DNA from 3 places in the Devosia sp. MDV22-iso42 genome. Region 1 is predicted to be linked to each of the others. Evidence: predicted binding sites of a transcription regulator. Region 1 holds the regulator's gene; each other region holds the start of a gene.

Region 1 (7,978 bases):
CGGGATTGCGAATCTCGCTCGTGGCCGAGCGGAAGTCGAGACCGGCATAGCGGTCCTGATTGGCAGTCGTGAACCGGCGTTCAATGCGCATAGTCGTCTTAGTCCCCAATGTGACGGGCACATGCCCGCGAGCCGAAAAACCCGGCTTCTAACCCAAATCTGTTTTGACGCGTCACCAACCGAGCCCGTGGCCGGGCCCGACAAACATGCCTGTGCCCCCGAATGGCGCCGGTCTGATGCCAGCGCTCCGAGCAGGGGACTTTGGCCCCCGGCAGTCGGTGCTGCGGGCCTCCTCCAAAACATCTGCCGATTCAAACCACGCGTCAACGCAAGAAATCACAAGGTCTAGTGGTGGAGTGGGCCACCAAGACAACCACTAGTAGGCTCAATATGTGGATAGCGGGGACAAAGTGCAAGATTTTCCGGCCCTTGCCCGGCTGTATTTACCCATCAAGCAGTGTCACATGAGGGCCGCAGACGTGAGGCCAGCAAGTCGCGCTAAAGCGCCGTGATTCCTCATGCTTCCGGGCTCTGTCATCAGTCAGTCATATCTGGTTAACCATAGCAGAAAAACCCAGAATCATGGGGGCTGAAATCCTGTCAAGCGGAGAAAATTTGCCCAAAAAACGTTGGCACGTGACACACCAGCGCTTGTGCCCATCGCCGCGCGCGGCCACCCAGATGCAGTATGCAGGGCAGGGGCGCGCCTACCGCATTGCCGGGTGGCAAATGAAGCGCCGGAACGGCAATTTGGCGCGCCGAAAAGGCCGCGCGAGACTAGGCCGCGTGCCGAACCCATGGTACACCCGGCCCAACGCAAAGCTCCGACGGCGGAATCGACAAGTGGCAAAATCGGGTATCAAGCAGTTCCTGAGTGAAATCTTCTCCTGGTGGGGTGGTCAGACCTGGGGCACCCGCCTGTGGATCTGGCGCTTCGGCGACTATGTCGGCAGCGACGAGTTCGGCAACCAGTACTATCAGGACAAGAAGGCCGACCGGCGCTATGTGACCTATGCCGGTCCCGCCGACGCCTCCACCATCGGCAATGGCTGGCATGGCTGGATGCATCACCGCACCGACGTGGTCCCCACCAAGGCCAATTACGTGGCCAAGAGCTGGGAACTGCCGCACCAGGAAAACCTGACCGGCACGGCGGCAGCCTATCGTCCCGATGGCAGCCTGCTCAACAAGGGCGAGCGCCCGCGCGTCACCGGGGATTATGACGCCTGGTCGCCTGAATAGAGCCGGCGCCTTGCGCCATCCCCGTTTTCTGCGCCGCACAATACTGGCGCTGCCGGTGCTGGCAGCGTCCGTTTCTGCTGGCCTGGTGGCTCCCGCCCAGGCACAGCCGATTGCCAATCCGGTGGCGGCCTTTGCCGGGCTCGACAAGATTACCGGCCGCATCACCCGCTTTGACGTCTATATCGACGAGACCGTGCTGTTCGGCGCGCTCGAGATCACCCCGCGCGCCTGTTACAGCCATCCGGTCACCGAAGCGCAGCGCGTTTCGGCCTTTCTCGAGGTCGACCAGCGCAGCCTGACCGGCACGTCCAAGCGCATCTTTACCGGCTGGATGTTTGCCGACAGCCCGGCGCTCAATGCCGTGGACCACGCCGTCTATGATGTGTGGCTGGTCGAGTGCAAGACCAGCACCGATATCCCGCCGCCCGACGCACGGGACTGATCAGCGCGCCGGGCTGAGGTGCTCGTGCACGATCTGCCATCGGCCTGCTTTGTTGGCCAGCACCGTGGTGCCTCGACCCGAGCCGGATTGGTACTCACCATCAATCATTGCCTGCCAGTGGAACGCATAGATGCAGCTGGCAGCGGTATCCCCCACAGCAATCCAGCGCAGCGACTCAATCCAGTACAGCTCATCGGCCAAGGCGCCCCAAGTTGCTTCGAAAGCGGCCTGAATTGCGGCAATACCGCGATGGGATCCATCGCTGAACCAGAAGACCGCATCTGCATCGATCAAAGGCGCGACGTCGGCAAATTGGTGCGTATTGATACGCTCGGCATAGTCCGCCATTACCATGGCCGCATCCGGCATGGGCGCAGCGTCGATATGGCGGACCACATCGAGGGCACGCACGAAGCTGGGATGCCAGTCCTCGCTCGGCACTGCGTCGAGGGACCACCAAAAGAAGTCAAACTTCTTCCCGCCATCATCCTGGGCAAAGAACGACCAGTGTTCCGGTAAATCGGGGCACTGCACTTGGACAAAATGCCAGAGCTGCCCGGCCATTATCGTCGAGCTGGAGCAGGCGAGGGCGCCTGAAACACTTTCCGCGACCCCGGACTCTTCGGCCAATTCGCGCAAGGCTCCAGCGACCGCTGTCTCTCCACGTTCCCGGGTGCCCTTGACCACCTGTATGCCGGCCTGCGGATGACGAAAAACCAGAACCTCCCGAGCCCCGGTCGCTCCCCGAAGAATGACCGGACAGAGCTTCTCGAGAAGGCGCTCAGCCATCAATATTTCCGCAGCAGGCCTACCAGGCGGCCCTGGATCTTGACGCGGTCAGGCGGGAAGATGCGGGTTTCATAGGCCGGGTTGGCGGCTTCGAGCGCTACCGTATTGCCCTTGCGGCGCAGGCGCTTGAGCGTGGCTTCTTCATCATCCACGAGAGCGACGATGATCTCGCCGGTGCTGGCTGCGTCCTGCTTCTTGATCAAGACGGTGTCGCCATCAAAAATGCCGGCATCGATCATGGAATCGCCACGCACTTCGAGCGCGTAGTGTTCACCGCTGCCCAGCATTTCAGGCGGGACCATGATGGTGTGGGAATGGTTCTGGATGGCCTCGATGGGCGTACCGGCCGCGATGCGGCCCATGACCGGAATGGCGATCGGCCTGGCATAGTCCTCGGCCGCCGACATGCGCGAGGGGGGACTGGCCACCTTGCCCAGATTGCCCTCGATGACCGAGGGCTCGAAGCGCGCCTTGCGACCGCCCAGCGAGGGGTTCATGGAATCGGGGAGCTTGACCACTTCGAGCGCCCGGGCCCGGTTGGGCAGGCGACGAATGAAGCCGCGCTCCTCAAGTGCGGTGATCAGGCGATGGATGCCCGATTTGGAGGCCAGATCCAGCGCATCCTTCATCTCGTCGAAGGAGGGCGGAATGCCGCTTTCCTTCATCCGTTCGTGGATGAACATCAACAGCTCGTGTTGTTTGCGCGTGAGCATGGGCCCCTCGGGATTAGAATCGGAACATAGACAGAACGACTATAGGTGTTCCGGTTGTGTTCTGCAATATCCCATGCGCGGCCCCGTCGGAACCTAGAAGGCGTCGATGCTGAGAGCCGTGGCCATGGTGCCGCTGGCCTGGCCGGGATCGTTTTCCGGCTGGATGATCAGCATGTCGGCATGGGCCAGCGAAGAGGTATGGCCGCTATCGGTCTGGGCGATCGGCAGCAGGAGCGGCCCGGTGGCGCTGTGGAGCAGTCGGGCCCGCATGAAGTGGCGGCGCGCCGTGTTGGCCGGGGTCGGGGCGGCCAAAGGCAGGCGCCAGTTGCCGGGTTCGGCATGGCCCAGCCAGGCGCGCAGGGCCGGCTTGATGAAGACGATGGCGGTGACCATGGCCGAGACGGGATTGCCCGGCAGGCCAAAGACCAGGGTCTTGCCGCGGGTGCCGAACATCAACGGCTTGCCTGGCCGCATGTTGATTTTCCAGAAGTCCAGCGTCACGCCGAGCTCAAGCAGGATTTCCTGGACGATATCATGATCGCCGACGCTGGCGCCGCCGGTGGTGATCAGGATGTCGGGTTCATCGGCAAAGACAGCAACAAGCTTTGCCCGCAGCTGATCCCGGTCGTCGCGGGCAATGCCGTGATCGGTGACGGTCTGGGCATAGGGGGCCAGGAGCGGCGCGAGGCCGAAGCTGTTGGAGGCGATGATCTGGTCGGGGGCCAGCACGGCGCCGGGCAGTTCAAGCTCATCGCCGGTGGCCAGCAGCGCCAGGCGCGGCCGCCGGGCGACGGTGAGGGCAGGGGCATTGGCCGCGGCGGCGACGGCCAGCTGCATTGGCGTCAGTCGCGTGCCGGGCTCGACCAGGGTCTGCCCATTAGCAAAATCATTGCCCTTGGCCCTTATGCTGCGGCCCGGCGGCGGCGTGCTGGAAAAGCGTACCAGATTGCCCTCGACCATGGCGTCTTCCTGCATGATCACCGCATCGGCGCCGGGTGGTACCGGGGCACCGGTAAAGATGCGGACGGTCTGGTCGGGACCGACCGAGCCGGCAAAGCCGGCGCCGGCCTGCGAGGTGCCGATGATGCTGAGGGCATGGCCCGGAACGATGTCGGCCGCGCGCACGGCATAGCCGTCCATGGCGCTGGCAGGAAAGGGCGGCTGGTCATGCGTCGCGACGATGGGCGCAAACAGCACCCGGCCGGCGGCTTCGGCCAAAGGCGCGCTCTCGCCAGTCGGTGCCGGTACGCGGGCCAGGATGGCGGCAATGGCGGCCTCGACCGGAAGCAGGCTCATGCGCGGACGAAGTCGCCGGAGGCACCGCCCGATTTCTCCAGCAGGCAGAGGTCGGTGACGACCATGGCGCGATCAATGGCCTTGGCCATGTCGTAGAGGGTCAGCGCCGCGGTCGAGGCGGCGATCAGCGCCTCCATTTCCACCCCGGTTGGGCCGGTGGTTTCGGCGCTAGCCAGAATCAGGATGGCGTCTTCGCCAAACTCGGAAATCTCGATGGCGACCTTGGTCAGGGCGATCGGGTGGCAGAGCGGGATCAGCTCGGACGTCTTCTTGGCGGCCATGATGCCGGCAATGCGGGCCACGGCCAGGGCGTCGCCCTTGTTGAGCCCGCCGGCCATGATGGTGGCAATGGTCTGGGGCTGGCCGACCAGCCTTGCCTGGGCCACGGCGCGCCGGCGCGTTGCCGGCTTGTCGCCGATATCGACGATATGGGCCTCGCCCCGGTCGTTGAGATGGGTGAGTTCGCTCGCCATCAGGCGGGGGCTCCGACGGTGCCATGGAGCAAGGCCCGGGTGGCGGCGGCGACATCGTCGTGCCGCATCAGGCTTTCGCCGACGAGGAAAGTGCCGATGCCGGCATCGTGGTTGAGCTTGACCAGGCTGGCGTGGTCGAGGATGCCGCTCTCGCTGACCAGAAAGGTGCCCTTGGGCACGCCCACGGCCAGGTTGACCGAGGTATCCAGCGTCGTCTCGAAGGTGCGCAGGTTGCGGTTGTTGATGCCGATGAAAGTGGCGCCCAGGGCCAAGGCGCGATCCAGTTCGAGCTGGTCATGCACCTCCACCAGCGCGTCCATCTTCCACTCCTCGGCGGCGTCGAGCAGGTAGCGCGCCACGTCGTCGCCGACGGCGGCCAGGATGATCAGGATACAGTCGGCGCCCCAGGCGCGGGCCTCGGCGACCTGATAGGTTTCGAACAAAAAGTCCTTGCGCAGCACCGGCAGGCTGACGGCAGCGCGGGCTTCGATGAGGAAGCGCGGCGAGCCCTGAAAGCTCGGCCGGTCGGTCAGCACGGAGAGGCAGGCCGCGCCGCCCTGCTCATAGGCGCGGGCAATGGCGGCTGGGTCGAAATCGGCGCGGATCAGGCCCTTGGACGGGCTGGCCTTCTTGACCTCGGCGATGAGGGCAAACTCGTCATTGGCCCGCTTGGCCTTGAGCGCGCGCAGAAAGCCGCGGGTCGGCGTCTGGTCATGCGCCTGGGCCACCACTTCGGCCCAGGGCCGCATGGCTTTGGCGGCGGCGATTTCCTCGCGCTTATAGATTTCGATCTGCTTGAGAATGTCGCTCATTGCTGCCGTCCGTTCGATACCGCCACGAGGCGGGCGAGTGTGTCTTTGGCCTTGCCGCTGTCGATGGCGTCGCGCGCCAGGGCAATGCCGTCCTCGATGCTGGTTACCTTGTCGGCGACCAGCAGGGCGGCGCCGGCATTGAGCAGCACGGTGTCGCGATAGGCGCCCGGGGCGCCGTCAAACAAAGCCAGCATGGCGGCGGCATTGTCGGCCGGGTCGCCACCCAGCAGATCCTTTGGATCGGTCAGCGACAGGCCCACCTGTTCGGGATGCAGCTCGAAGCTGCGCAGGTCGCCATTGGCGATCTGGGCCACGAAATTGGGGCCCGAGGTCGAGAGCTCGTCCAGTCCCTCGCTCGAGTGCACCACCCAGGCCTTGATGGCGCGGTTGGCCAGCAGAGCGGCGGCCACGGGTTCGACCCATTCCTGGGCGTAGACGCCCAGCAGATAGCGTCGCACGCCGGCCGGGTTTGACTGCGGCCCGAGCAGGTTGAATAGGGTGCGCACGCCCAGTTCGGCGCGGGCGGGACCGACATGGCGCATGGCGGGATGGTGGCTGGGGGCAAACATGAAGCCGATGCCGGCTTTGGCGATGGTGTTGCCGATTTGCTCGGGCGTCAGGTCGAGCTTGACGCCCAGGGCTTCGAGTACCTGCGAGGCGCCCGAACGCGAGGAGAGGGCCTTGTTGCCGTGCTTGGCCACCGGGACACCGGCGGCCGCGACGACCAGGGCCGTGCTGGTGGAGATATTAAGGCTGCCGAGCCCGTCGCCGCCGGTGCCGACAATGTCGATGGCGCCATCGGGGGCGATGACCGGCACCATTTTCTCGCGCAGGATGGAAACGGCGGCGGCGATTTCGCCGACGGTCTCGCCCTTGATGCGCATGCCCATCAGGAAGGCGCCGATCTGGCTGGGCGTGGCCTCACCGGCCATCAGGATGCGCATGACGTCGCGCATCTCTTCGCCGGTGAGGTCCTTGCCGTCGGCAATCTTGCTTAGTGCCTGCTTGATATCCATCACGCGGCTCGCTGCTGGTTGAAGTCGCGGGCGAGGTTGAGAAAGTTCTGCAGCAGAGCATGGCCATTCTCGGAGGCAATGCTTTCGGGGTGGAACTGCACGCCATGCAAAGGCAGGGTGCAATGCTGCATACCCATGATCAGGCCGTCATCGGTGGTGGCGGTGACTTCGAGCGTGGGGGGAAGGGTGTCCTGCTTGACGATCAGGGAGTGATAGCGCGTGGCCTCGAAATCATTGTTGAGGCCGCGGAACAGGCCCTTGCCAGTGTGGTGGATTTTTGAGGTCTTGCCATGCACCAGATGGGGCGCGCGGATGACGTCGCCGCCCATGGCCTGACCGATGGCCTGATGGCCCAGGCACACGCCCAGGATGGGGATCTCGGCCTGGAAGCGCTCGATCAGCGCCAGGCAAATGCCGGCCTCATTGGGCGTGCAGGGACCGGGCGACAGCACGATGGCCTGCGGCGCCATGGCGGCGATCTCATCAAGGGTAATCTTGTCGTTACGCATGACGGTGATGTCGGCGCCGAGTTCGCCCAGGAAATGGACGAGATTGTAGGTAAAGCTGTCGTAATTATCGATGACGAGGGTCTTGGTCATTGGGCCTGTCCCTGAAAGCTGGTTGGGGTGAACTGGTTCAGCACCAGCCCCGCCATCGCATTCCCACTGTGCCTCTGCGTGTCATTGCCCGATCCTCGCCTCGCCAGCATAGCGTAGCGCTTCCTCGGCGGCGCTGAAAAGGGCACGTGCTTTGTTTTCGCATTCCATCTGCTCGAGTTCGGGCACGCTGTCGGCGACAATGCCGGCGCCGGCCTGCACATGCAGCTTGCCATCCTTGATGATGGCGGTGCGCAGCACGATGCAGGTATCCATGGTGCCGTCGGCGCCGAAATAGCCGACGCAGCCGCCATAGATGCCGCGGCGCGAGCTCTCGAGCTCGTCGATGATCTCCATGGCCCGCACCTTTGGTGCGCCCGAGACGGTGCCGGCCGGGAAGCCGGCCGAGAGGGCGTCGACAAAGTCATATTGCGGATCAAGCACGCCCACCACATTGGAGACGATGTGCATGACGTGGGAATAGTATTCGAGGAAGAACTTGTCGGTCACCTTGACCGTACCGATCTTGGCGACGCGGCCGACATCGTTGCGGCCGAGGTCGAGCAGCATCAGGTGTTCGGCCAGTTCCTTGGGGTCCG
Region 2 (7,978 bases), 540 kb from region 1:
TCAATACCGACGCCATCGACAATTCGGCCGGGGTGAATTCGAGCGATCTTGAGGTCAATATCAAGATCGCGGTGGCGCCGCTGCTGGCCGACGGAACGCTGGATTATGAGAGGCGAAACGCTTTTCTCGTCACCATGACCGAAGAGGTCGCCGCGCTCTGCCTGCGCAACAACTACCTGCAGGGGCTGGCGCTATCGCTGGCCGAGCGGGCGGGCCTGGCCGAACTGCCCGACCATCGCGAGCTGATCGCGGGGCTCGAAGCGCGCGGCTTGCTGGACCGGGCGGTGGAATTCCTGCCCAGCGAGACCGTGCTGGACGCGCGGGCGGCGACCGGCAAGGGGCTGGCACGGCCCGAGCTGGCGGTGATCCTGGCCTATGCCAAGCTGGTGCTCTATGCCGACCTGCTGGACGGGCACGAGATGGACGACGCCTATCTGGCCGGCGAGCTCTATCGCTATTTCCCCGACACCCTGCACCGGGTCTATCCCGAGGCGGTGACGCGGCACCGGCTGAAGCGCGAAGTCATCGCCACCGTGCTGGCCAATGCCATGATCAATCGCGGCGGCCCGGCCTTTGTCAGCGAGCTGACGGCCGCGACCAGCGCCAGCCCGGGGGAAGTGGCGCTGGCCTATGCCGCCACGCGTGATGCCTATGGGCTGACCGACCTCAATGCCGCGATCGACGCGCTGGATACGGCGGTGGATGGCGCGGTGCAGCTGGGGCTTTATGCCGAGGTGATGGCGCTACTGCGGCAGGAGAGCCTGTGGTTCCTGCGCAATGCCGATGTAACGCAGGGGCTGGGCGCGCTGGTGGCCCGGCATAGCGCGGGCGTGGCCGCGCTGCGCGCAATGATTGCGCATACCCTGCCCGCCTCGCTGGTTGAAGGCGTTTCGGCAATGGCGCAGGCGCTGGTGGACAAAGGCGTGCCAGAGACCATGGCGGAGCGCATCGCCGAGCTGCCGGTGCTGGGCTATGCCAGCGATATCGTGCTGGTGAGCGAGCGGGCCGGCGTTGCGGTGGGCGATGGCGCGGCGGCGTTTTTCGGCGTGTTCGAAGCGTTCCGGCTGTGGCCGGTGATCGCCCAGAGCCGGGCGCTGCTGCTCAACGACCGGTTCGACCGCATGGCGCTGGACCGGGCGCTGGCCAACCTGATGCGGGCGCAGCGCGACCTGACGGCCGATGTGCTCAAGGCCGCGGGCAGCACGGTGACCGCCAAGCTGGCTGACTGGCAGGAACGCAACGCGGCGGGGATCGCGCGGACGGCCGCGGCGGTGGCCGAGCTGACGCAGGGCTCGCTGACGGTGTCGCGGCTGACGGTGGCTGCCGGATTGATGGCCGATCTGGCGCAGGAATAGCCCGGACTCGCCCTGCCCCATCATGCCGGGGCGGGGCCGGTCTGGACCTTCACGGCTTGCGAACAAAAGCAGAATAGACTCTTTTGGACCGGCAACCCAAAGGTATCGATTCGTGCTTGCCAGCCCCCATTATCTTGACGCGCTCAACCCGCAGCAGCGCCGCGCCGTCGAGCACGGCACGGGCGAAGCCGCGCCGGGTCCGCTGCTGGTGATTGCCGGGGCCGGCTCGGGCAAGACCAATACGCTGGCGCATCGGGTGGCGCATCTGATCGTCGGCGGTGCCGATCCGCGGCGCATCCTGCTGATGACGTTTTCGCGGCGGGCGGCCGGCGAGATGAGCCGGCGGGTGGAGCGCATTGCGGGCCAGGTGCTGGGTACCAGCGCCGGGACCGTAACCGACGCGCTGAGCTGGGCGGGGACGTTCCACGGCATTGGGGCGCGGCTGCTGCGCGAGCATTCCATGCAGATCGGGCTCGACCCGGCCTTTACCATCCATGACCGCGAGGATTCGGCCGACCTGATGAATCTGGTGCGGCACGAGCTCAAGTTTTCCGAGGCCAAGAGCCGGTTTCCCACCAAGGGGACGTGCCTGGCCATCTATTCGCGGGTGGTCAATGCGCAGGACGAGCTGGATGCGGTGCTCAAGGCCAGCTTTCCCTGGTGCGCCATGTGGGGCCCGCAATTGCGCGAACTGTTCAGCGGCTATGTCGCGGCCAAGCAGGCCCAGAACGTGCTCGATTACGACGACCTGCTGCTCTACTGGGCCGGTATGATGGCAGAACCGGCCATGGCGGCCGAGGTGGCGGCGCGGTTCGACCATGTGCTGGTGGATGAATATCAGGACACCAACAGGCTGCAGTCCTCGGTGCTGCTGGCGCTGCGACCGCAGGGGCACGGGCTGACGGTGGTGGGCGACGATGCGCAATCGATCTACTCGTTCCGGGCGGCGACGGTGCGCAATATTCTCGGTTTTCCTGACGCCTTCACGCCGCCGGCGGCGATCGTGACGCTGGACCGCAATTACCGTTCGACGCAGCCGATACTGAGTGCGGCCAATGCGGTGATCGAGCTGGCCCAAGAGCGTTTCACCAAGAACCTGTGGACCGAGCGGCAGTCGGACGCCAAGCCGCTGCTGGTGACGGTGCGCGACGAGGCCGACCAGGCGCGCTATGTGGTGCACAAGGTGCTGGAGGCGCGCGAGGCCGGCATGACGCTCAAGAGCCAGGCGGTGCTGTTCCGGACCTCTAGCCATGCCGGGCCGCTCGAAATCGAGCTGACGCGGCGCAATATCCCGTTTGTCAAATTCGGCGGGCTCAAATTTCTCGACGCCGCCCATATCAAGGATCTGCTGGCCATTCTGCGCTGGGCGGAAAACCCGCGTGACCGGGTGGCGGGCTTTCGCGTGCTGCAATTGCTGCCCGGGGTCGGGCCGGGCACGGCCGGGCGGGTGCTGGACGCCATGGCCAGCGGGCCGGACCCGATCTGGGCGCTGGGGGAAATCCCGGTGCCGCCACGGGCCGGCGAGAGCTGGGGCGGGCTGGTTGAGCTGATGGGGCGGCTGGCGCGGCGCGATGCCGGCTGGCCGACCGAGCTGGGCTATGCGCGGCTCTGGTATGAGCCGCTGCTGGAGCAGGCCTATGACGATGCCATGGTGCGGGTGCAGGACATTCTCCAACTCGAGCAGATTGCCGGGGGCTATCCGAGCCGCGAGCGGTTTCTGACCGAGCTGACACTGGACCCGCCCGACGCCACCAGCGACCAGGCCGGGGTGCCGCTGCTGGATGAGGACTATCTCATCTTGTCGACCATCCATTCGGCCAAGGGGCAGGAATGGAAGGCGGTGCATGTGCTCAATGTAGTGGATGGCTGCATGCCGTCGGACCTTGGCACCGGCTCGGCCCATGAGCTGGAGGAAGAGCGGCGGCTGCTTTATGTGGCGATGACGCGGGCGCGCGACGAGCTCAACCTGATCGTGCCGCAGCGCTTCTTCGTGACGCAGCAGGCCAAGCATGGCGACCGGCACCTTTATGCGCAGCGCAGCCGGTTCATTCCGCGCGCCATGGTGGGGCTGTTCGAGGATATATTGTGGCCGCCGGTGAGCCCGGCGCATATCGAGGGCCTGTCGCCGGCGCCGGTGCGGATGGATATTTCGGCGCAGATGCGGAGCATGTGGAAGTGACCCCATGCCAAAGTCGGATTGTGTCGCGGCCCGGGATGGGGAGAGTGAGGCAGCCCTTCTTCCATACAAAGAGCCGCTCATGACCACCCTAGCCGACTGGCTTGCCGCCCAGAATGTCGATGCGAGCCTCGCCTCGGTAATGACCACGATGGCGACGGCGAGCGTGGAGATTGCCGGCGTGCTGCGGCAGGCGGCAATTTCAGGGCAGACCGGGCTGGCCGGGCAGACCAATGTGCAGGGGGAGGACCAGAAGGCGCTCGACGTGATCTCAAACGATATTGTTTTGAATCACATAGGGCAAAATCCGCACATCTCGATGCTGATCTCCGAGGAACTGGACGAGCCGGTTCATCTACAGAATCAAGGCGCCTATCTGGTGGCGACCGACCCGCTGGACGGCTCGTCGAACCTGGACGTCAATGTCACGGTGGGGACGATCTTTTCGATCCTGGATGCGCGCAAGGGGCTGCTGCAGCCCGGCTCGGCGCAGCTGGGCGCGGGCTATGCCGCCTATGGGCCGGCAACAAGCTTTGTCATTACCTTCGGGCCGGTAGCGGCGGCGTTCACGCTGGACGAGAGGGGCGTCTTCGTGCTGACCACCGAAAGGCTCAGCGTGCCGGCGGCGTCGGCGGAATATGCCATCAACACGGCGCGCGAGCGGCTGTGGGACAAGGCGACTAGGGGCTATGTCGCCGAGAATGTGGCGGGCGAGACCGGGCCGGCCGGCAAGCGCTACAATATGCGCTGGATCGGCTCGATGGTGGCCGATGTGCACCGCATCCTGATGCGGGGCGGAATATTCATGTATCCGCTCGACAGCGAGAACGCGGCCAAGGGCGGGCGGCTGCGCCTGCTCTATGAGGGCAATCCGATGGCGCTGCTGGTGCAGGCGGCGGGCGGGCAATCGACCACCGGGCAGCAGAGCGTGCTCGACGTGGTGCCCAGCGAGATCCACCAGCGGGTGCCGGTGGTGCTGGGTTCGGCGGACGAGGTCAAGCGGGTCGAGGCGTGGTACGCGAAGGGCTGAGGCCGCGCGGCCCGCCTGCACAATAACCGCCTAAGCCACCCCCTTGGTCCCTCCCACAGGGGGAGGGATACGATGAACACAAGCCACGATGACACGAGGCGGGATTTGTCAGCGGGCAAATTGCAACGTTCTTGTTGGGACGCTATAGCTCGCTGTAGTTGAGGTGCCGGCCCCTGTTCGCCGGCCGGGAGCCATGATGACCGACGCCAGCACTACCTTGCCCAAGACCAATTCCAGCCCCTGGTCGAGCCGGCCGTTTCACCGGCAGTACCTGATGCGGCAGGCCAATAACCTGTTCGACTTTTTCGAGGGGCCCTCGCTCAATCCCAAGGGCGGCTTCTTCGAGCTCGACGATGAGGGCATGCCGCTGAGCGAGGACAATGCGGTGCGCCAGATCCACGTCACCACGCGCATGGTGCATTGCGCGGCCATTGGCAGCCTGATCGGCCGCCCCGGCTCGGGCGAGCTGCTCGACCATGGCATGGACTATATCTGGAACCGGCATCGCGATGCCAAGCATGGCGGCTATGTCTGGGGCTTGGATGACAATGGCGTCACTGATGGCTCCAAGCAGGCCTATGGCCACGCCTTCGTGCTGCTGGCCGCGTCGAGCGCCAAGCTGGTGGGCCATCCGCTGGCCGACCAGATGATTGCGGATGTCACGGCGGTGATCAATGCGCGGTTCTGGGACGAGAGCGTCGGCGCGATGCGCGACGAATACAGCCAGGATTGGGCGACGCTGCTGCCCTATCGCGGGCAGAACGCCAATATGCACATGACCGAGGCGCTGATGGCTGCCTATGAGGCGACTGGCGAGCGAGACTATCTGGTCAAGGCCGAGCGGATTGCCGAACTGATCATCGCCAAGCATGCGGTGCCGCTGGGACACCGGGTGGCCGAGCATTTCGACGCCAACTGGACGCTGGACAAGCATTACGACGGCAATGAAATGTTCCGGCCCTCTGGCACCACGCCCGGCCACTGGCTGGAATGGGCGCGGCTGCTGATGCAGCTGTGGATCCTGGGCGACAAGCGGCTGAGCTGGCTGACCGATGCGGCGCGCAACCTGTTCCGCCAGTCGATCGAGCTGGGCTGGGACCACCAGCATGGCGGCTTTTTCTACACGCTGGACTGGGACAACAAGCCGATCATGCGCGAGAAGCTGTGGTGGCCGGTGAGCGAGGCGATCGGGGCGGCGGCGTTCCTGAGCGCCTATGACCGGGATGACTATTTCCAGATCTGGTACCGCAAGCTGTGGGATTATGCGGAGAACCACGTGATCGACCATGCGCGCGGTGGCTGGATGAGCGAACTGACCGAGGATTTGACGCCGACGTCCCGGCTGTTCGTCGGCAAGCCGGACATCTATCACGCACTGCAGGCCTGCCTGATCCCGCTCTATCCGGCCACGGGAAGCCTGACGGCGGCGATCATCACGGCCGACCATACGATCAAGCAGCACCACTGAAGGTGCTCTCGTCGCTGCGTGCCGACCTCTCCCCCCGGGGAGAGGTGAAGCGGTTGCCAGTTCGCCGCCTCCCGCGTACATCAGCAACACAGCTGAGAGGCCCTTCCATGTCGCGTCCTGACCGTCTGCCCGCCCAATTGCCGCGCCATCTGGTGGAGCGGGCCGTTGCCGACGCCCTCGCGGAAGATCTGGGGCTGGCGGGGGATCTGACCAGCCAGGCGACGCTGACCCCGACGGCGCAGGCCACGGCCAGCCTGTCGGCCCGCGAGGCCGGGGTGATCGCCGGGCTCGACCTGGCCGCGGCAGCGTTCCGGCTGGTCGGTGACGGGGTGGTGTTTACCCCGCTGGTGGCCGATGGCGACCGGATCAAAATCGGCGGCGTGGTGGCGACGGTGACGGGCCCTGCCCGGCTGGTGATGTCGGCCGAGCGGGTGGCGCTGAACTTCCTCAACCACCTGAGCGGCATTGCCACGCTGACGCGGACCTATGTCGACGCGGTGGCCGGAACGGGCGCGCAGATCTGCGATACGCGCAAGACAACGCCGGGCCTGCGGGCCTTCGAGAAATATGCCGTGCGCTGCGGCGGCGGCGCCAATCACCGCTATGCGCTCGATGACGCCATCCTGATCAAGGACAACCATATTGCCGTGACCGGTAGCGTCACGGCCGCCTATCGGGCAGCGGCGGCCTTTGCCGGGCACCTGGTGGCGATCGAGATCGAGGTGCAGAACCTGGCCGAGCTGGAAGAGGCGCTGGCGGCAGGCGCCCGCGTCATCCTGCTCGACAATATGGACAATGACCTGCTGCGCCAGGCGGTGACGATCAATGCCGGGCGGGCCAGGCTCGAGGCCTCGGGCGGGGTGCGGCTGGAGCGAGTGCGCTCGATCGGCGAAACCGGGGTGGACTATATCTCGACCAGCCAGATCACCATGGCGGCGCAGCCGCTCGATCTGGGGCTCGACGTCGAGATCGAGCAGTCCGCGTGACAGCGGCGCAGGCGCCGACCGACGCGGCGCTGACGGCGCTGGCGCTGGAGGCGGCAATCGCGGCGGCGCAGGCGATCATGGCGGTCTATGCCCGGCCGATCAGCGCCGTGGCCAAGAGCGACGGCTCGCCGGTGACGGCGGCCGACCAGGCGGCCGAGGCGATCATCCTTGAATATCTGCGGCCCACCGGCATCCCGGTGCTGGGCGAGGAAAGCGTGGCGGCCGGCGTTCTGCCGGCGCTGGGCACACGCTATTTCGTGGTCGACCCGCTGGACGGCACCAAGGAGTTCATCAAGCGCAATGGCGAGTTCACCGTCAATATTGCGCTGGTCGAGCATGGCGTACCCGTGATGGGGGTGGTGCTGGCGCCGGTCAGCGGCGAGGCCTTTATTGGTGACGCGCGTGGCGCCTACGGCTGCGACACAGCCTCGGGCCGGCCGCTGAATGCCCAGCCGATCGCCGTGTCGAACGGGTCGACCCTGCGCGTTGTCGCCAGCCGCTCGCATGGTCATGCGGCCCTGGCACAGCTGTGCGCGGCGCTCGATATCCAGGCCGATGTATCGGTAGGCTCGTCGCTCAAATTCTGCCTGGTGGCACGCGGCGATGCCGAGCTTTACCCCCGCTTTACCCCCACCTGTGAATGGGATACCGCGGCAGGCCAGGCAGTGCTAGAAGCCGCCGGCGGCGCGGTGGTCACCCTGGACGGGGAACGCCTGCGCTATGACACAGGCAGGCCGGGCTTTCTCAATCCCTATTTCGTGGCTGCGGCCAACCTGACGCTGGCGCAACGCGCGGCCATGGAAATGGCTGGTATCCTGGGCTCAAGCGCGAGCCATGCAACCTGGTCTTAACTGATCTGAGCAAACAGCTGGCCCGTAGAACTTGCACGATTCATGGCTGGCATATAATGAACCAGCATATATCGGCTCGGCATATGCCCTCGGAGCGCGTGCATGAACGTCA
Region 3 (7,978 bases), on a different contig from region 1:
TTGATGGCCACCAGCTCGGGCACCGGCAGCAGGCGCAGCGGACGCACCAGCCCTGGAGAGGGCGCTGCCGAAGCCTGCGGGACATAAGCCATCGCCGGCACGAGCCGCGCTGCCCGTTCGGGAATGTGGGTGGCGACGAATTGCGTGCGCAGCACGGCCAGCGGGCCCAGGCGGCTGCTCATCCGGTCCTGCAGCTGATCGAGGTCCGCGCTGCCGTCCCGGGTGGCAAAGGCCCCCAGCTGAACCGCGTCGAGTTCCCCCACCGAACTTACCGCCAGGCGGATCATGTCGATGCCGAAGCCGGCATCATATTCGCCTTCAAGCCGCTCGGAGCGGTTGGAGAAGAGCTTGCTGATATGGTCGGGGTCGCGCGTCAGCCTAGCCGCATTGATCGACAGCGTTATGATCTTGTGATCGACGCGATAGAGGAAAAGATGAAAGGCCTGCCCGCCAAGGCCTTCGGCTTCCAGCCTGATGGCGAGCTGGATGGCCAGGTCATGGGTGGTCATCAGCACGTCGTCCATCAGCCCGATCGGGTCGACGAAGCGCCGTTCGGCATAGCGCTCGGCGACGGGAATACGGGGCACCATGCGCTCTTCGAGCAGCCCATAGGCCTGGTCCAGCCGCTGCAGCAGCGACAGCCCGAAGCGGGCCTGCAGCGGCTTGCGCTCGCGCGGCCGCAGCTGGCCGATTGTCTTGAGCCCCATCTGGCTCAGCCCGGCGATCTGGGTCGGGCTCAGGCGCAGGGCATTGACCGGCAGCGCATTGAGCACGGCTTGCAGATCGGCCGTTTCGACCACCTGGCTGCGGGCAAAATGGCTGACCGCCCAGGCGGCGCCAATGGTGGGGGCAATGGCGCCGGCGACCGTATAGCCGAGCGCGCGCAGGCGGGTGAGCAGCAGGCGCAGCATGGGGCCTTCGCCCCCGAACAGGTGGGAAACCCCGGTAATGTCGAGCACCAGATCGCCAAACCGGGTGACGTCGTCCATCACCGCGACCAGCGGACTGGCATTGGAATGCCAGTCGGCGAAATCGGCAAAGACCGCCTCCAGCAGAGGCCGGTCGATCTCCCGGACCGTCAGCGCCGGCACCATGGCGCGCGCATCGGCCAGGTTCTGCCCCATGCTGAGTCCGGCCCGGCCGGCATCGGCATCCAGCGCCGCCAGTCGCAGCCCGCCCTTGATGCGCTCATAGAGCGCCAGCGGACCCTTGAGCTCGGGTTCACGCCGTTTCAGCCAATCGGTCGGCCAGGTGGGCAGGAACAGCGCCAGGAAACGGCGGCCCGGCAGCAGGTCCGGTTGCATGGCGGCGTGCAGCATCGAGTGTGGTGAATCCATCTTGCGTCCAGCCCAGGAGCCATTCGGTTTGCTGATTGAGGAGAACCCCCTTTTCCAGCTGCACCCGCCACTGCGGGGCCCCGGGGGCAAAGGGATCAAAGCGTTTGCGGGCGCTCAGCACCGGGGTCAGTCGCCAGCGCAGATGCGCCGCGCTGGCCTCCCGGCCCGTGCCATAGCGCAGCATGAGAATAGAACTGCCGGCACTGGCGGCCCGCAGGCTGAGCCGACGGCTAGCGGTGAAATCGAGGATCTTGTTGTGCCCGGCGATATCGGCCAAGACGGCCGCCACCGCCTTGCAGGCCAGCGCCTCTTCGGCTGCCCAGAGCAGCTCGACCATATTGGCGGCCCGCACCAGCACCAGCGCATCGGGGTCGAAGCCGAAGCTGAGCAGGCCCGGCCCATAGGGCAGACCCATTTCCTGGCTGTCCTTGACCAGCTGCAGATAGATGACGGCCGGCCGCTGGCGGGTCAGCAGCCCCCTGGCCTGGGCCAGGGCAAAGCCCAGCACGGCCCCGGCATGGCGGCGCTCATCGGTGAACACCTCCTGCAGCAAGCCGCCCGCCGGCAGCGGAAAACCGGCTGCAGGATCGCGGGTCACCACCCGCGCTTCGGCCAAAGCCGGCTTGCGCTCGATATCGGCAATAGCGTCCCGCAGCGCGGCAAGGCGCTCCTGGTGGTCGGGCGAGCCCATTGGCGCAGCCTTATGAGTGAACAAAACAGGAACACTTAGACTCCGAATCCGGCGAGAGTCGAGTCCTTTTTCGGCGTCCCTGGTGTGGCCATTGCGCATCAAACCGGGTCAAGAGCGCGCGAGCCAGGCAACTGACCATTGAGCAAATGGCTTTGATGACTAAGTCTGCACCTGCCTGCCTCCCGGCGCGCACCTGCCAGAGCTGTTCCGTCGCACCCCGAAAAGAGGCACATGCCATGTTCGAGGCCCTTACCCGCCTGTTCTCCAAAGCCGAAGAAGCCATCGACAGCAACGATCCCCAGCTGGCCGTGGCGGCGCTGCTGGTGCATCTGGCCGCGGTCGACGGGCAGATGACCGAGGCGGAGCGGCAGGTCATCAAGAATGCGCTGATGGCGCAGTATGGGCTCGACGAGGCCAGCGTGGGCCGGCTGATCAAGGAAGCGGCCTTGCGCGATGCCGAGGCGGTGGACCTTTACCGGTTTACCTCGAGCCTGGCCTCGCTCGAGCTGGCGGAGCGCCTCGAGATCATCCGCATGATGTGGACGGTGGTGTTTGCCGACCAGAGCAATCACGAAATGGAAGACAACATGGTCTGGCGCGTGGCCGAGCTGATCGGCGTCTCCAGCCGCGATCGCACCATCCTGCGCCGGCAGATCGGCAAGGCTTGATCGCGTCCCGCAGGGCAAATCGCGCCAGTGGCGCGATTTGAGCGCGCAAGGCCACGAGACCTATGGTCGAGTGGCACGAACCCTCCATAGACGGGCCGTCCCAAACAAAACAGCCTCCGGATCACGCCGGAGGCTGCTGCTTATTCAGCGATCGATCAGGCTCAAGCCGCCTGGCGCTCGACCATCATCTTCTTGATTTCGGCAATGGCCTTGGCCGGGTTGAGCCCCTTGGGGCAGACCTTGGCGCAGTTCATGATGGTGTGGCAGCGGAACAGCTTGAAGGGGTCCTCGAGGTCATCGAGCCGTTCCTGGGTGGTCTCGTCGCGGCTGTCGATCAGCCAGCGATAGGCCTGCAGCAGGGCGGCCGGGCCCAGATACTTGTCGCCGTTCCACCAATAGCTCGGGCATGAGGTCGAGCAGCAGGCGCAGAGAATGCACTCATAGAGCCCGTCCAGCTTGGCGCGCTGCGGCACCGTCTGCGTCCATTCCTTGTCCGGGGTGGGCGAGGTGGTCTTGAGCCAGGGCTCGATGGCGCGGTGCTGGGCGTAAAAGGTGCTGAGATCGGGCACCAGATCCTTGACCACCGGCATATGCGGCAGCGGATAGATCTTGATGGGGCCCGAGCTCTCTTCCATGCCCTTGGTGCAGGCCAGGGTGTTGAGCCCGTTGATGTTCATCGAGCAGGAGCCGCAAATGCCCTCGCGGCAAGAGCGGCGCAGCGTCAGCGTGGGGTCGACCTTGTTCTTGATCCAGAGCAGGCCGTCCAGGATCATCGGGCCGCAATCGTCGAGATCGACGAAATAGGTGTCGATGCGCGGATTGGCGCTCTGGTCGGGGTCATAGCGATAGATGTGGTATTCGCGCAGCCGCTTGGCCGCGGCCGGCTTGGGCCAGGATTTGCCCTTGGCGGGGCGGTCGGCCTTGGGGAGCATCAGTTCGACCATGGGTCGGTCTTCCTTTTTTACGCACGCTGCTCAACACAGCGCGAAATCCTAGTAGTCCGGCTTGCAGACCTGGTTGCTCTTGGCGACATAGCTATTGTAGGCGACGAAATCGCTGTCGGCCGGGGTGCCGCCCTTCATGGAGGCAATGACCACGCCCATGAAGCGTTCATCGATCAGCGTCATGGCCGCCTCGGCCTTGCAGGCACACAGCGTGTCGTTCTGGGCGATGCCCATGCAGACGCGGTAGAATTCGTTTTTTTGCTCTGCTGTCGGTGCTGCGGCGAGGGCCGGGGCACTCGAAAGGCCCAGCATGGCCAGCACGGCTAAAAATCTCATCTCAGCTCCTTGCGGATCACCAGTTTCAGCCCCGACCAGGTCTGGTCGACGGCACAGACCTTCACATCCACCAGGCCGATGGGCAGCAGCACGGTGCGGATCACATCCTCGGTAATGTCGGTTGCCAGTTTGGCCGCCTTTTTGGGCCAGCTGACCCAGATCATGCCGTCGCGGGCGATCAGGTCGAGCAGGCGCTGGCCCAGCGTCTCGAGCACGGCCCGGGCGCTGGTAAAGATATGGATGACGTCATAGCCTGGCGCCGCATCGCCGAGCTGGTCGATTGTGACCCGGCTCGATTCGGCGAAGGCGCGCGCCGTGGCCAGTTCGGCCAGGGACGAGGGCAGGTCGATGAACAGCGCCCGCTGCCCGTCCTTGAGCCCCAGCTTCTGCGCCAAAGGCGTGCCCGAATATCCGGCCAGCTCACTCATCAGTAGACGCGTGCCTTGGGCGCGATCTTCTTGAGGTCGATGCCGCCTTCGCTTTCGGGCGTCAACGGGTCGAGATGGACCGGGCGATAGCCCAGCTTGACCGCGCCCGTAGCGGTGTCGATCCAGCCCAAGGTGTGCTTGCGCCAGTTGACGTCGTCGCGCGACGCGAAGTCCTCGCGGGCATGGGCGCCGCGGCTTTCCTCGCGCGCTTCGGCCGAGACCACGGTGACCATGGCATTGGCCATCAGGTTTTCCAGCTCGAGCGTCTCGACCAGGTCGGAATTCCAGATCAGCGAGCGGTCGGTAACCGCGATATCCTTGAGCTGGCCATAGATTTCGCCCATGCGCCGGACGCCGGACTGCAGCGTCTCGCCGGTGCGGAACACGGCAGCGTCTTCCTGCATGGTGTGCTGCATGGCGTCGCGGATGGCGGCGGTCGGCCTGGAGCCGGCTGCGTGGCGCAGGCGGTCAAAGCGGGCGAGGATCTTGTCGTCCTGGGCCTTGTTGATGGCCGGGATCGGGCTGGCGCGGTCGATCACCTTGCCGGCGCGGATGGCGGCAGCGCGGCCAAAGACCACCAGATCGGTCAGCGAATTGGAGCCCAGGCGATTGGCGCCATGCACCGAGGCGCAGGCGGCTTCGCCCACGGCCATCAGGCCCGGCACGACCGCGTCGGGGTTGTCAGGCGTCGGGTTGAGCACTTCGCCATGATAATTGGCGGGGATGCCGCCCATATTGTAGTGCACCGTCGGGATCACCGGGATCGGCTCGCGCGTCAGGTCGACGCCGGCAAAGATTTTTGCCGATTCGGTAATACCGGGCAGGCGTACGGCCAGCACGGCCGGGTCGAGATGGTCGAGATGCAGGTAGATATGGTCCTTCTTGGGACCGACGCCACGGCCCTCGCGGATTTCCAGGGTCATGCAGCGCGATACGACGTCGCGGCTGGCCAAGTCCTTGGCATTGGGGGCATAGCGCTCCATGAAGCGCTCGCCTTCCGAATTGGTGAGGTAGCCGCCTTCGCCGCGGGCGCCCTCGGTGATCAGCACGCCGGCGCCATAGATGCCGGTGGGATGGAATTGCACGAACTCCATGTCCTGCAAGGGAAGCCCGGCGCGGGCGACCATGCCATTGCCATCGCCGGTGCAGGTATGGGCCGAGGTGGCCGAGAAATAGGAGCGGCCATAGCCGCCCGTGGCCAGCACCGTGGTCTTGGCGCGGAAGCGGTGCAGCGTGCCGTCATCGAGCTTCCAGGCGATCACGCCCTCGCAGGCGCCGTTTTCGCCCATGATCAGGTCGAGCGCGAAATATTCGATATAGAACTCGGCATTGTGGCGCAGGCTCTGGCCATAAAGCGTGTGCAAAATGGCGTGGCCGGTGCGGTCGGCGGCGGCGCAGGTGCGCTGCACCGGCGGGCCATCGCCGAATTCGGTCATGTGGCCGCCAAAGGGGCGCTGGTAGATCTTGCCGTCTTCGGTGCGCGAGAAGGGCACGCCGTAATGCTCGAGCTCATAGATGGCGGCCGGGGCTTCGCGCGCCAGATATTCCATGGCGTCGTTGTCGCCCAGCCAGTCCGACCCCTTGACGGTGTCGTACATGTGCCATTTCCAGCTGTCGGGGCCCATATTCTGCAGCGAAGCCGCGATGCCGCCCTGCGCGGCCACAGTATGGCTGCGGGTGGGGAACACCTTGGTGATGCAGGCGGTGCGCAGGCCCTGTTCGGCCATGCCCAGGGTGGCGCGGAGGCCCGCGCCGCCGGCGCCCACCACCACCACGTCGAATTCGTGGTCGATGAGTTCGTATTGCGCCATGACCATTAACCCCAGAAGACGAGCTTGAGAATGGCGGCCAGGCCGGCCACCGCGATGAAGATGCAGAAGGCGGTATTGAGTGCCATGAAGCGGGCAAAGGCGGCGCCGTGGAAATAGTCTTCCAGCGTGTCGCGCATGCCGTTGCGCATATGCACGGTGACGATCACCAGCAGCACGGCGAGCGGCAGGCCGATAAAGCCATTGCCGATGGTGGCGACCATGTCGGTGCGGTCCTGGCCGGCGAGGCGCAGCACGATATAGGCCAGCAGGCCGATGAAGAGGATGTTGATGGCGCCGGTCACCCGCTGGGTGATGAAATGGCGGGTCGAGGCTTTGGCATTGCCATATTTGGTCTTGGGATTGGCGACCACGGCGTCGGGAATGCGATCGGTCATCTCAGCCCACCCATACAAAAACGGTCCAGACCAAGAGGGTCAGGACAATCGAGGCCACCAGATTGGCCCAGGCCAGGGCTTCGCGCTGGCCCGGCTCCATGCCGAGGGTGAAATCCCAGACGAAGTGGCGCAGGCCGCCCAGCATGTGGTGCAGCAGGCTCCAGGTATAGGCGAACAGCACCAGCTGGCCGATCCAGCTGCCCAACAGGTCATTGACCGGGTTGAGCGCTTCCTGGCCGATGGCGGCGGCGCCGAGCCAGAGCACCAGCAGCAGGGTGCCGGCATAATTGGCGATGCCGGTGGCGCGGTGGGCGATGGACATCGCCATGGTGATGGTCCAGCGATAGATCTGGAGATGGGGAGAAAGCGGGCGGGATCGAACCGTCATGGGGCCTCGCTGGCGACCGGTCAAAGCCGCTGCAGTTTGGAATGGTTCGAGACTTCTAGCGCCCAAAGGTTACAAATTCAAAGCGGTTAACCGGTATCGGGATGCTACTTTTGGCGGAAAGCGCACTTTGTTCGCATGGCGCACGCAATGTGCGAAGGGCGGACGGGTTGGGCGCCGCTATTGCCTGCGGGACATCCCGCCCACGCGGCATGCTCGGAGGCGATCCGGCCCGCGGACACCAAGGCAAGGGTACCGCGGGCCGGATCCGTACCGGCTAGTGGGTCGCCGACCGGCCGAAATCGAGATTGGTCGGCCTGGGCAGGACCGGTCCCTTGCGGCTATTGGTCGGTACGCTGGCATCGACCTCGACCAGGCTGAACCGGCGTGCCCAGCAGCGGCCCGTGCCCTTGAGGAAAAAGCCATAGTGCAGGCTCAGCGCGGCGTCGGGCACGTCAAATACCACCGAGCGCTCCGCCCAGTCCTGCGTGCCGACCAGGGGGCCGTCGGGCCGCTGCAATTCCAGATTGTCGAACAGCAGGGTGCCGCCGGCGCCGTCGATGCGGAACCAGACGGTTGCGCCGGTGCCGACATCCTCGGTGCGCAATTCACCGGCCAGCCGCATGCGCCTATGCCTGAAGGGTTCGGCGTCAACGCTTTGCATGATCGTACAGAAGTCGTCGCCGCGCACCTCATCGAGCAGGTCCGGGCGGGCGGCGATCAAGGCGGTGGCGCCATTGTCCTGGTCAATCCGGGTGTCATATAATTGCGGACTCTTGCCCGCCTTGACCCAGCCGTCGGGCAGGGGGCCGTTGCCGGTGGTGGTCCGGTCGATCCGGGCGCTGAGCATGTTCCAGTTTGCAAAGCCGAACTGGCGGGAGACAAGCTCAAGGCTGTCACTATGGGTGATGTCGATGTGGCGCTCGCCCAGGGCCTGCCGGAGCAGCTTGGCCATGGCCTTGGCATTGATGAAACTATGCATG

Evidence for each region. Region 1 encodes LexA, which represses DNA repair genes until DNA is damaged. Its sites were predicted from a motif close to TGTTCNNNNTGTGTTCNG; they were not measured.
Region 2: AC4NN3_RS06480 (ATP-dependent helicase) is a predicted target of LexA. The motif match lies at 1,414-1,431, and genes of this name have one in related genera.
Region 3: AC4NN3_RS10130 (ImuA family protein) is a predicted target of LexA. The motif match lies at 2,045-2,062, and genes of this name have one in related genera.

What each region holds. Positions count from the first base shown of each region.
Region 1 is NZ_JBZVWR010000006.1:458,894-466,871, forward strand. It holds gene AC4NN3_RS03890 (vitamin B12-dependent ribonucleotide reductase) at 1-91, opposite strand, end outside; gene AC4NN3_RS03895 (NADH:ubiquinone oxidoreductase subunit NDUFA12) at 844-1,242, shown strand; gene AC4NN3_RS03900 (DUF2155 domain-containing protein) at 1,220-1,684, shown strand; gene AC4NN3_RS03905 (DUF4440 domain-containing protein) at 1,685-2,473, opposite strand; gene lexA (transcriptional repressor LexA) at 2,473-3,186, opposite strand; gene AC4NN3_RS03915 (molybdopterin molybdotransferase MoeA) at 3,280-4,482, opposite strand; gene moaC (cyclic pyranopterin monophosphate synthase MoaC) at 4,479-4,955, opposite strand; gene trpC (indole-3-glycerol phosphate synthase TrpC) at 4,955-5,767, opposite strand; gene trpD (anthranilate phosphoribosyltransferase) at 5,764-6,786, opposite strand; gene AC4NN3_RS03935 (anthranilate synthase component II) at 6,783-7,382, opposite strand; gene trpE (anthranilate synthase component I) at 7,464-7,978, opposite strand, start outside.
Region 2 is NZ_JBZVWR010000006.1:1,001,859-1,009,836, forward strand. It holds gene AC4NN3_RS06475 (NAD-glutamate dehydrogenase) at 1-1,355, shown strand, start outside; gene AC4NN3_RS06480 (ATP-dependent helicase) at 1,468-3,534, shown strand; gene AC4NN3_RS06485 (class 1 fructose-bisphosphatase) at 3,614-4,561, shown strand; gene AC4NN3_RS06490 (AGE family epimerase/isomerase) at 4,758-6,029, shown strand; gene nadC (carboxylating nicotinate-nucleotide diphosphorylase) at 6,137-7,015, shown strand; gene cysQ (3'(2'),5'-bisphosphate nucleotidase CysQ) at 7,012-7,866, shown strand; gene AC4NN3_RS06505 (PadR family transcriptional regulator) at 7,969-7,978, shown strand, end outside.
Region 3 is NZ_JBZVWR010000009.1:41,573-49,550, reverse strand. It holds gene AC4NN3_RS10135 (Y-family DNA polymerase) at 1-1,337, opposite strand, end outside; gene AC4NN3_RS10130 (ImuA family protein) at 1,222-2,028, opposite strand; gene AC4NN3_RS10125 (tellurite resistance TerB family protein) at 2,265-2,696, shown strand; gene AC4NN3_RS10120 (succinate dehydrogenase iron-sulfur subunit) at 2,858-3,640, opposite strand; gene AC4NN3_RS10115 (hypothetical protein) at 3,689-3,976, opposite strand; gene AC4NN3_RS10110 (DUF3052 domain-containing protein) at 3,973-4,404, opposite strand; gene sdhA (succinate dehydrogenase flavoprotein subunit) at 4,404-6,215, opposite strand; gene sdhD (succinate dehydrogenase, hydrophobic membrane anchor protein) at 6,221-6,610, opposite strand; gene sdhC (succinate dehydrogenase, cytochrome b556 subunit) at 6,612-6,998, opposite strand; gene AC4NN3_RS10090 (glyoxalase superfamily protein) at 7,273-7,977, opposite strand.